3 regions of the Anoxybacillus sp. TBDG-1 genome follow, and region 1 is predicted to be linked to each of the others. Evidence: predicted binding sites of a transcription regulator. Region 1 holds the regulator's gene; each other region holds the start of a gene.
The links. The regulator CtsR, encoded in region 1, represses protease genes until heat stress. The targets are predictions, from matches to a motif close to ATGGTCAATAAAGGTCAAACA.

Region 1 (2,269 bases):
CTAAACACATAAGAAAAGCGAAGGCGACTGTTCAGCCACGAAGAAGGCGAAAGGCCTGCGAGGAGGCTGTTGCCGCCACAGCAGGACTGAAGCCATTCGAGGGGCTAGGAGCCGAAGCTAGACATCGCGAAAAGCGGAGAACGGTTCTTGACGTAGTCAAGAAAACATCCGACGGAGCCGAAAGCTTTTGACGAAGACGTGCGTGCACGTCGAACGGAAAAAGCGAGGGCGTAGGAGGATGTTCGTTCGGAGCTAGACATCGCGAAAAGCGAAGGCGACTGTCCAGCCTGTTATCTAGTTTTGAAGGAATCATCCTTCGATATATTGCTCGGTGACGATGGCGGAGAGGTCACACCCGTTCCCATCCCGAACACGGAAGTTAAGCTCTCCAGCGCCGATGGTAGTTGGCGGGACACCGCCTGCGAGAGTAGGACGTTGCCGAGCAAACAAAAAGACCAAGACGAAAAATTGTCTTGGTCTTTTTGTTTTATTGAATAAATGCAATGGGTAAAATATATGAGAAAAAGAAGGGAATCCTTGCATTTTTGCAGAATTCCGTATATATTAAAATTAAAGTCAAATATAGTCAAAGTCAACTGACAGAGGAGGGATTATGTGAGGAATATCTCTGATGTCATTGAGCAATATTTAAAGCAAGTATTAAATATGAGCGGAAAAGATATCGTTGAGATTAAACGAAGCGAAATTGCAGACAAGTTTCAGTGTGTTCCTTCTCAAATTAACTATGTCATTAATACACGCTTTACATTAGAAAGAGGGTACATTGTTGAGAGTAAGCGAGGTGGCGGTGGCTATATCCGCATCATGAAAGTAAAAACCCAAAGTGCCTCTCAGCTTATTGATCATTTATTGTCGCTTGTTCAAGACCGAATTAGCCAAACAAATGGAGAACATATTATTCAACGCTTATTAGATGAAAAGGTAATTTCAAAACGAGAAGCGAATATGATGTTAAACATTATTGATCGCACGGTTCTATCTCTTGACCTTCCTCATCGTGATGAGCTACGTGCGCGCATATTAAAAGCGATGCTGACATCGTTAAAGTATATGTAGAGAGGGTGAATGTTTTGATATGTCAAGAGTGTAATCAACGACCGGCAACGCTTCATTTCACTAAAATTGTTAATGGAGAAAAAACAGAAATTCATCTTTGTGAGCAATGCGCCCACGAAAAAGGTGAAATGTTTATGTTCCCACACCAAGGTGCTTTTTCAATCAATAATTTAATTGCAGGACTATTAAATATGGATGCATCACTAAAAGAACCAAAAGCTCGCCCTTTTCACGATGAACATATATTACAATGCGAGCGTTGCAAAATGACATATGCCCAATTTGTAAAAGTTGGTCGCTTTGGTTGTGCAAGTTGCTATGAAACATTTCGCAACTATTTACCACCTATTTTTCGGAAGTTACATGGAGGACATGTAGCACATGAAGGAAAAATTCCCAAGCGAGTGGGGGGGACATTGTACGTCCGTAAGCAAATCGGTCATTTAAAACAAATGTTACAGGAGCTTATTGCTAAAGAACAATTTGAGAAAGCTGCTGAAGTGCGTGATCAAATTCGAGAACTCGAAGCAAAATTAAATACGGAAGGGGGCGCTTCATTACATGAATGAACATTTGTTTTTCCAACGCGCTCTCAGTCCATGGATGAACGAAGAGGGATCGGATTCTGATATTGTGTTAAGTAGCCGTATCCGTTTAGCGAGAAATATGAAACAATACTCATTTCCGACCGTATTTACAAATGAAGAGGCCATACAAATTGTTCAATTGTTTGAACAGTTGTTTTCACAAAGACGTCTCGGTCATATCGGTCCCTTTTTCTTATTAAAAATGAATGAATTACAATCGATTGAAAAGCGTGTGTTAGTCGAAAAACATTTAATTAGTCCTCATTTAGCTGAAGATTGTACATTTGGTGCATGTTTATTATCGGAACAAGAAGAAGCAAGCATTATGATCAATGAGGAAGATCATATTCGCATTCAATGTTTGTTTGCAGGTTTTCAATTAAAAGAAGCGTTAAAAATGGCTAACACTTTAGATGACTGGATTGAACAACATGTCGACTATGCTTTTGATGAAAAATACGGATATTTAACTAGTTGCCCTACAAATGTCGGAACAGGACTGCGCGCATCTGTTATGATGCATTTGCCGGGTCTTGTGTTAACGCAACAAATGAATCAAATTATTCCTGCAATCAATCAGCTCGGTTTAGTTGTTCGTGGCACGT
Region 2 (2,269 bases), on a different contig from region 1:
GAATCGCTTTTGCGATTTTTCTCACCGCTTCTTCTTGACCGATCACTTTTTTCGCTAAGTTTTCTTCTAAATGTTTCATTTTTGCTTGTTCATCGGATTGTAATTTTCCAACTGGAATGCCTGTTTTTTCTTCAATGATTTGTTGAATGTGAATGACATCGACGACAGGTTGTTCTGGTTGTCCGTTTTGTTGTAATTGTTTTTCAAGCTGCAATTCTTCTGTGCGCAATTTCGCCGCAAGTTCGTAGTTTTCTTCTTGCGCGGCTTTTTCTTTTTCTTTTCTTATTTGTTCGAGACGTTGTTCGATGGCTTCTTTATTTGTTGGCGTTGTTTGTAAGCTCACTTTCGAACCAGCTTCGTCTAACAAGTCAATCGCTTTGTCAGGAAGGAAACGGTCTTGAATGTAGCGATGTGACAACGTGACGCAGGCGTGAATCGCTTCATCTGTATATTTTACTTGATGGAATTGTTCATATTTTGGCTGAATGCCTTTTAAAATGTTGATCGCTTGTTCGATTGTTGGTTCGTGGACGATGACAGGCTGGAAGCGACGTTCAAGCGCAGCGTCTTTTTCAATTTTGCGATATTCTTTTAACGTTGTTGCGCCGATGATTTGTAATTCACCGCGGGCAAGCGTCGGTTTTAAAATGTTGCTTGCATCCATTGAACCTTCTGCCGAACCAGCACCGACAAGTAAATGAATTTCGTCAATGAACAAAATGACGTTTTTCCGTTGTTGCAATTCGGCAATAAGTTGTTTCATTCGCTCTTCAAATTGACCGCGAATGCCTGTGTTTGCAACTAACGAAGCGACGTCAAGCACGTACACTTCTTTGTTTAATAGTTTGGCAGGCACGGCTCCTTCGACAATTTTGAGCGCCAACCCTTCGACGATCGCCGTTTTCCCAACGCCCGGCTCACCGATTAACACCGGATTGTTTTTATTGCGACGATTTAAAATTTCGATGACGCGTTCAATTTCTTTTTCTCGTCCGATGACAGGATCGATCAATCCTGCTTTCGCTAATTGCGTTAAGTTGCGACCGAATTGGTCAAGCAATCCGTTTCGTTTCGGTTGTTGTTCTTGTTGTTGGGCGTGGAAACTTTCAGCAAGCGGTGCGAAGAAGTCGGAGAACAATTGATCAAAACGATCAAAGTGGAATCCTGCTGGAACTTTTAATTGTTGTTTTTGTTTTTCATAGCACGCCTCGCAAAGGTGTAATTGTTGTTTTTCGTTGTTGACTTGCACATGTAAAAAGATGTTTGCTTGTTTTTGTTTACATACTTGGCACATCATAGGCACCAACCTCCTTTTTTGATCTTGACTATATTTGACCTTTCTGACTTTATTATAATTTGACCTTTTTTGACTTTCAAGACCTTTTTTAAAAATTTTTTAGGACAAAAAAAACTGCCGCAATGGGCAGTTATAAAAGTTTCGTCAATTTATCTGTAATTTTCACCATATGTTGTTGTACTTGATGAAGTTCGTCGATCGCTTCGGCGCTATTGTTTATTTTTTCAGCGACTTCTTCGAGCATATGAACCATCTCCAACACCGAGCCTGTAATATGATTAAGCTGTTCTGAAATGTCTTCGGCGGAATGTTTGCTTTTTTCCGCCATTTTGCGCACTTCTTCTGCGACGATCGCAAAGCCGCGACCGTGTTCGCCAGCGCGGGCTGCTTCGATGGCAGCGTTTAATCCGAGCAAATTTGATTGCATCGCGATGTCTTTTACGAACGAAATGACGCCTTGAATTTCCTCTGTGCTTTTGCTTACTTTTTCCGCTTTTTCACTCAACTGTTTGACGTGATTGTTGATTAAGCGGGCCGTTTGTTGAATATCGCTCGTGCTCGCGTTCATTTCTTCAAGTAAACTTGCAAACTCTTCATTTAACGTTTGGTGACGGTCGGTGACATCGGTGGCGAGTTTAAAGATCGCTTGCACTTGTCCTTGTTCATCTAATACCGGAGCGTAAAGCGCCTCGAGCCATATATGTTTGCCGTCGCGTGTGACGCGTTGCACCGTTCCGTAAAACGGCTGTTTGTTTTTTAGGCGATCCCAAAATTGTGTATACTCGTAGCTGTTTGTGTATTCTGGAAGACAAAATTGACGGTGGGATAAACCGAGCAATTGTTGCTCCGTGTAGCCCATCGCTTGAAGAAACGCATCGTTTGCCCATAATACGGTTGTATCTGGACGAAATAAAATGACCGCAAATGAGCGACACATTGATTCAAATAGACGCTCTAAATCGATCGGGATGG
Region 3 (2,269 bases), on a different contig from region 1:
GGTCAATCGGCTCGTTAATTGCGAAACAGCTAATTTAAATAAAACCATTGGAGCAGCGTTGCGCCAAGTTGAAAACATTCGGTATATCGACGAGACGATTGGGCTCGATCAACTGCCAGAAAAACTTCGTGAAATTGCGAAATTGCGCATTGAGTATCAAGATGTGACGCTAAAAGAGCTCGGAGAAATGGTTTCTGGCGGGAAAATTAGCAAATCTGGCATTAACCATCGTCTGCGCAAATTAGATGAAATTGCTGAACGACTTCGTGCCGGTCAGCCTATTGATTTTCATAAATCTTTATAAACCATGGGAGGAATGCATGATGGTAGAAAAACAAGTGGAAGTACGGTTAAAAACAGGGTTGCAAGCGCGTCCAGCAGCGTTGTTTGTTCAAGAAGCGAACCGTTTTTCAGCTGATATTTACATTGAAAAAGACGGTAAAAAAGTGAATGCGAAAAGCATTATGGGATTAATGAGCTTAGCGATTCATTCAGGAGCTGTCATTACCATTTATGCGAATGGATCAGATGAACAAGAAGCGTTAAATAAGCTCGTTCAATATGTTGAACAAGAATCATAATAAAATAAGGCGGTTTTCCCGCCTTGTTTTATTTTTCATCGACGCGTGTTAATACGCGGTCAATTAAACCGTATTCTTTTGCTTTTTCTGCTGTCATAAAGTTGTCGCGATCTGTATCGCGCTCGATGACTTCGATTGGTTGACCTGTATTTTCAGATAAGATGCGGTTTAATTTGTCGCGCAAGAATAAAATACGTTTCGCTGCAATTTCAATTTCTGTTGCTTGACCTTGTACGCCACCAAGCGGCTGATGAATCATAATTTCGCTATTTGGCAATGCAAAACGTTTTCCTTTGGCGCCCGCTGCGAGTAAAAATGCGCCCATAGAAGCGGCCATACCGATACAAATCGTCGATACGTCTGGTTTAATAAATTGCATTGTATCGTAAATTGCCATGCCTGCTGTAATTGATCCACCAGGGCTGTTAATGTAAAGGGAAATGTCTTTTTCAGGATCTTCGGCAGCTAAAAATAAAAGCTGAGAAACGATTGAGTTCGCAACATGATCGTCAATCGGGCTTCCCAAAATAATAATGCGGTCTTTTAACAGGCGAGAATAAATGTCATATGCTCGTTCTCCACGGCTCGTTTGTTCAATAACTGTAGGAATTAAGTTCATACTTTTCCTCCTCCGATCATTCGTTTTTTTATGTACTTTTATCATACAAAAAAGGTCAATAAAGGTCAAATGAAATACCTTTTACTTATATGTATTCGCCTTTTTTCTTCTGCATCCCTTCTTTCATCGTTTCCGCTTTCCGAAATTTTAAACGCCACCGCTATTGCATTTTTTTTTCTTCTTCACTATAATGGTAAGTGCATTTATCGTTATGCCCTCGTAGTGTAGTGGATAGCACGAGAGATTCCGGTTCTCTTAGCGTGGGTTCGAATCCTGCCGAGGGCGTTATGAAACCCTGCTTGTATAACAAGCAGGGTTTTTTACATAAAAAATAAAGTCCGGTGAGCCGCACCGGACGAATGGATAAATTTTGCGAGGCTTGCTCGCTTGTTCGATAAGAATGATAACATGCCGTCGGTGCATATGCATAGTAGAAAAAACATCCAATATGTTTTTATCGTCTCTCCCTTGCAGAGATGATAAAATGAGGATGAAGGGAGATGGCATGAATGGAGATGCAATTAACGCAAAGGCAAGAGCTAAAAGTTGCGTTGACAAGAGAGCTTGTACAAGCGATTGAATTGTTGCAATATTCGACGTTAGAGCTACAATCGCTTTTACATGAACAGGCGCTTGAAAATCCATTTATCAAGTTACGCAAACGAAAACGAACAGTAAGTAAGCGACGAGAACGAACGGATCAGAAACATGATATTGAAAATGTAAGCGTTTTTAATCGTTCGCTCGCTTCTTATTTGCATGCTCAACTTGTCGGAATGTATATATGTGATAAAGAGAGAAGAGCACTTGATTATTTAATTGCGTCACTTGATGAATATGGTTATTTGCATACAACAATTGCAGAGGCAGCTTGCCATCTTCAGCTAGAAGAAACGATTGTGTCACGAGCACTTCATATGTTACGTTCACTTGATCCTGCTGGGGTAGGAGCAGAGAATTTATCGCATTGTTTATATTTGCAACTCATTCGTCTTCCACAAAGAGATGAGCTAGCAGAGACGATTGTGACGGGGTATTTCGAGCCGTTTGTCAATAAAAAATGGAAAGA

Region 2: the regulator CtsR is predicted to act here: its motif matches at 1,354-1,374, upstream of ACYQY7_RS07070 (ATP-dependent Clp protease ATP-binding subunit).
Region 3: the regulator CtsR is predicted to act here: its motif matches at 1,252-1,272, upstream of clpP (ATP-dependent Clp endopeptidase proteolytic subunit ClpP).

Annotation. Positions count from the first base shown of each region.
Region 1 covers NZ_JBTZSY010000015.1:26-2,294, forward strand. The annotation lists rRNA gene rrf (5S ribosomal RNA) at 328-444, shown strand; gene ACYQY7_RS06270 (CtsR family transcriptional regulator) at 667-1,077, shown strand; gene ACYQY7_RS06275 (UvrB/UvrC motif-containing protein) at 1,092-1,646, shown strand; gene ACYQY7_RS06280 (protein arginine kinase) at 1,639-2,269, shown strand, end outside.
Region 2 covers NZ_JBTZSY010000017.1:37,834-40,102, forward strand. The annotation lists gene ACYQY7_RS07070 (ATP-dependent Clp protease ATP-binding subunit) at 1-1,297, opposite strand, end outside; gene ACYQY7_RS07075 (methyl-accepting chemotaxis protein) at 1,428-2,269, opposite strand, start outside.
Region 3 covers NZ_JBTZSY010000023.1:30,792-33,060, forward strand. The annotation lists gene whiA (DNA-binding protein WhiA) at 1-304, shown strand, start outside; gene ACYQY7_RS08495 (HPr family phosphocarrier protein) at 324-581, shown strand; gene clpP (ATP-dependent Clp endopeptidase proteolytic subunit ClpP) at 610-1,245, opposite strand; tRNA gene ACYQY7_RS08505 (tRNA-Arg) at 1,414-1,485, shown strand; gene rpoN (RNA polymerase factor sigma-54) at 1,710-2,269, shown strand, end outside.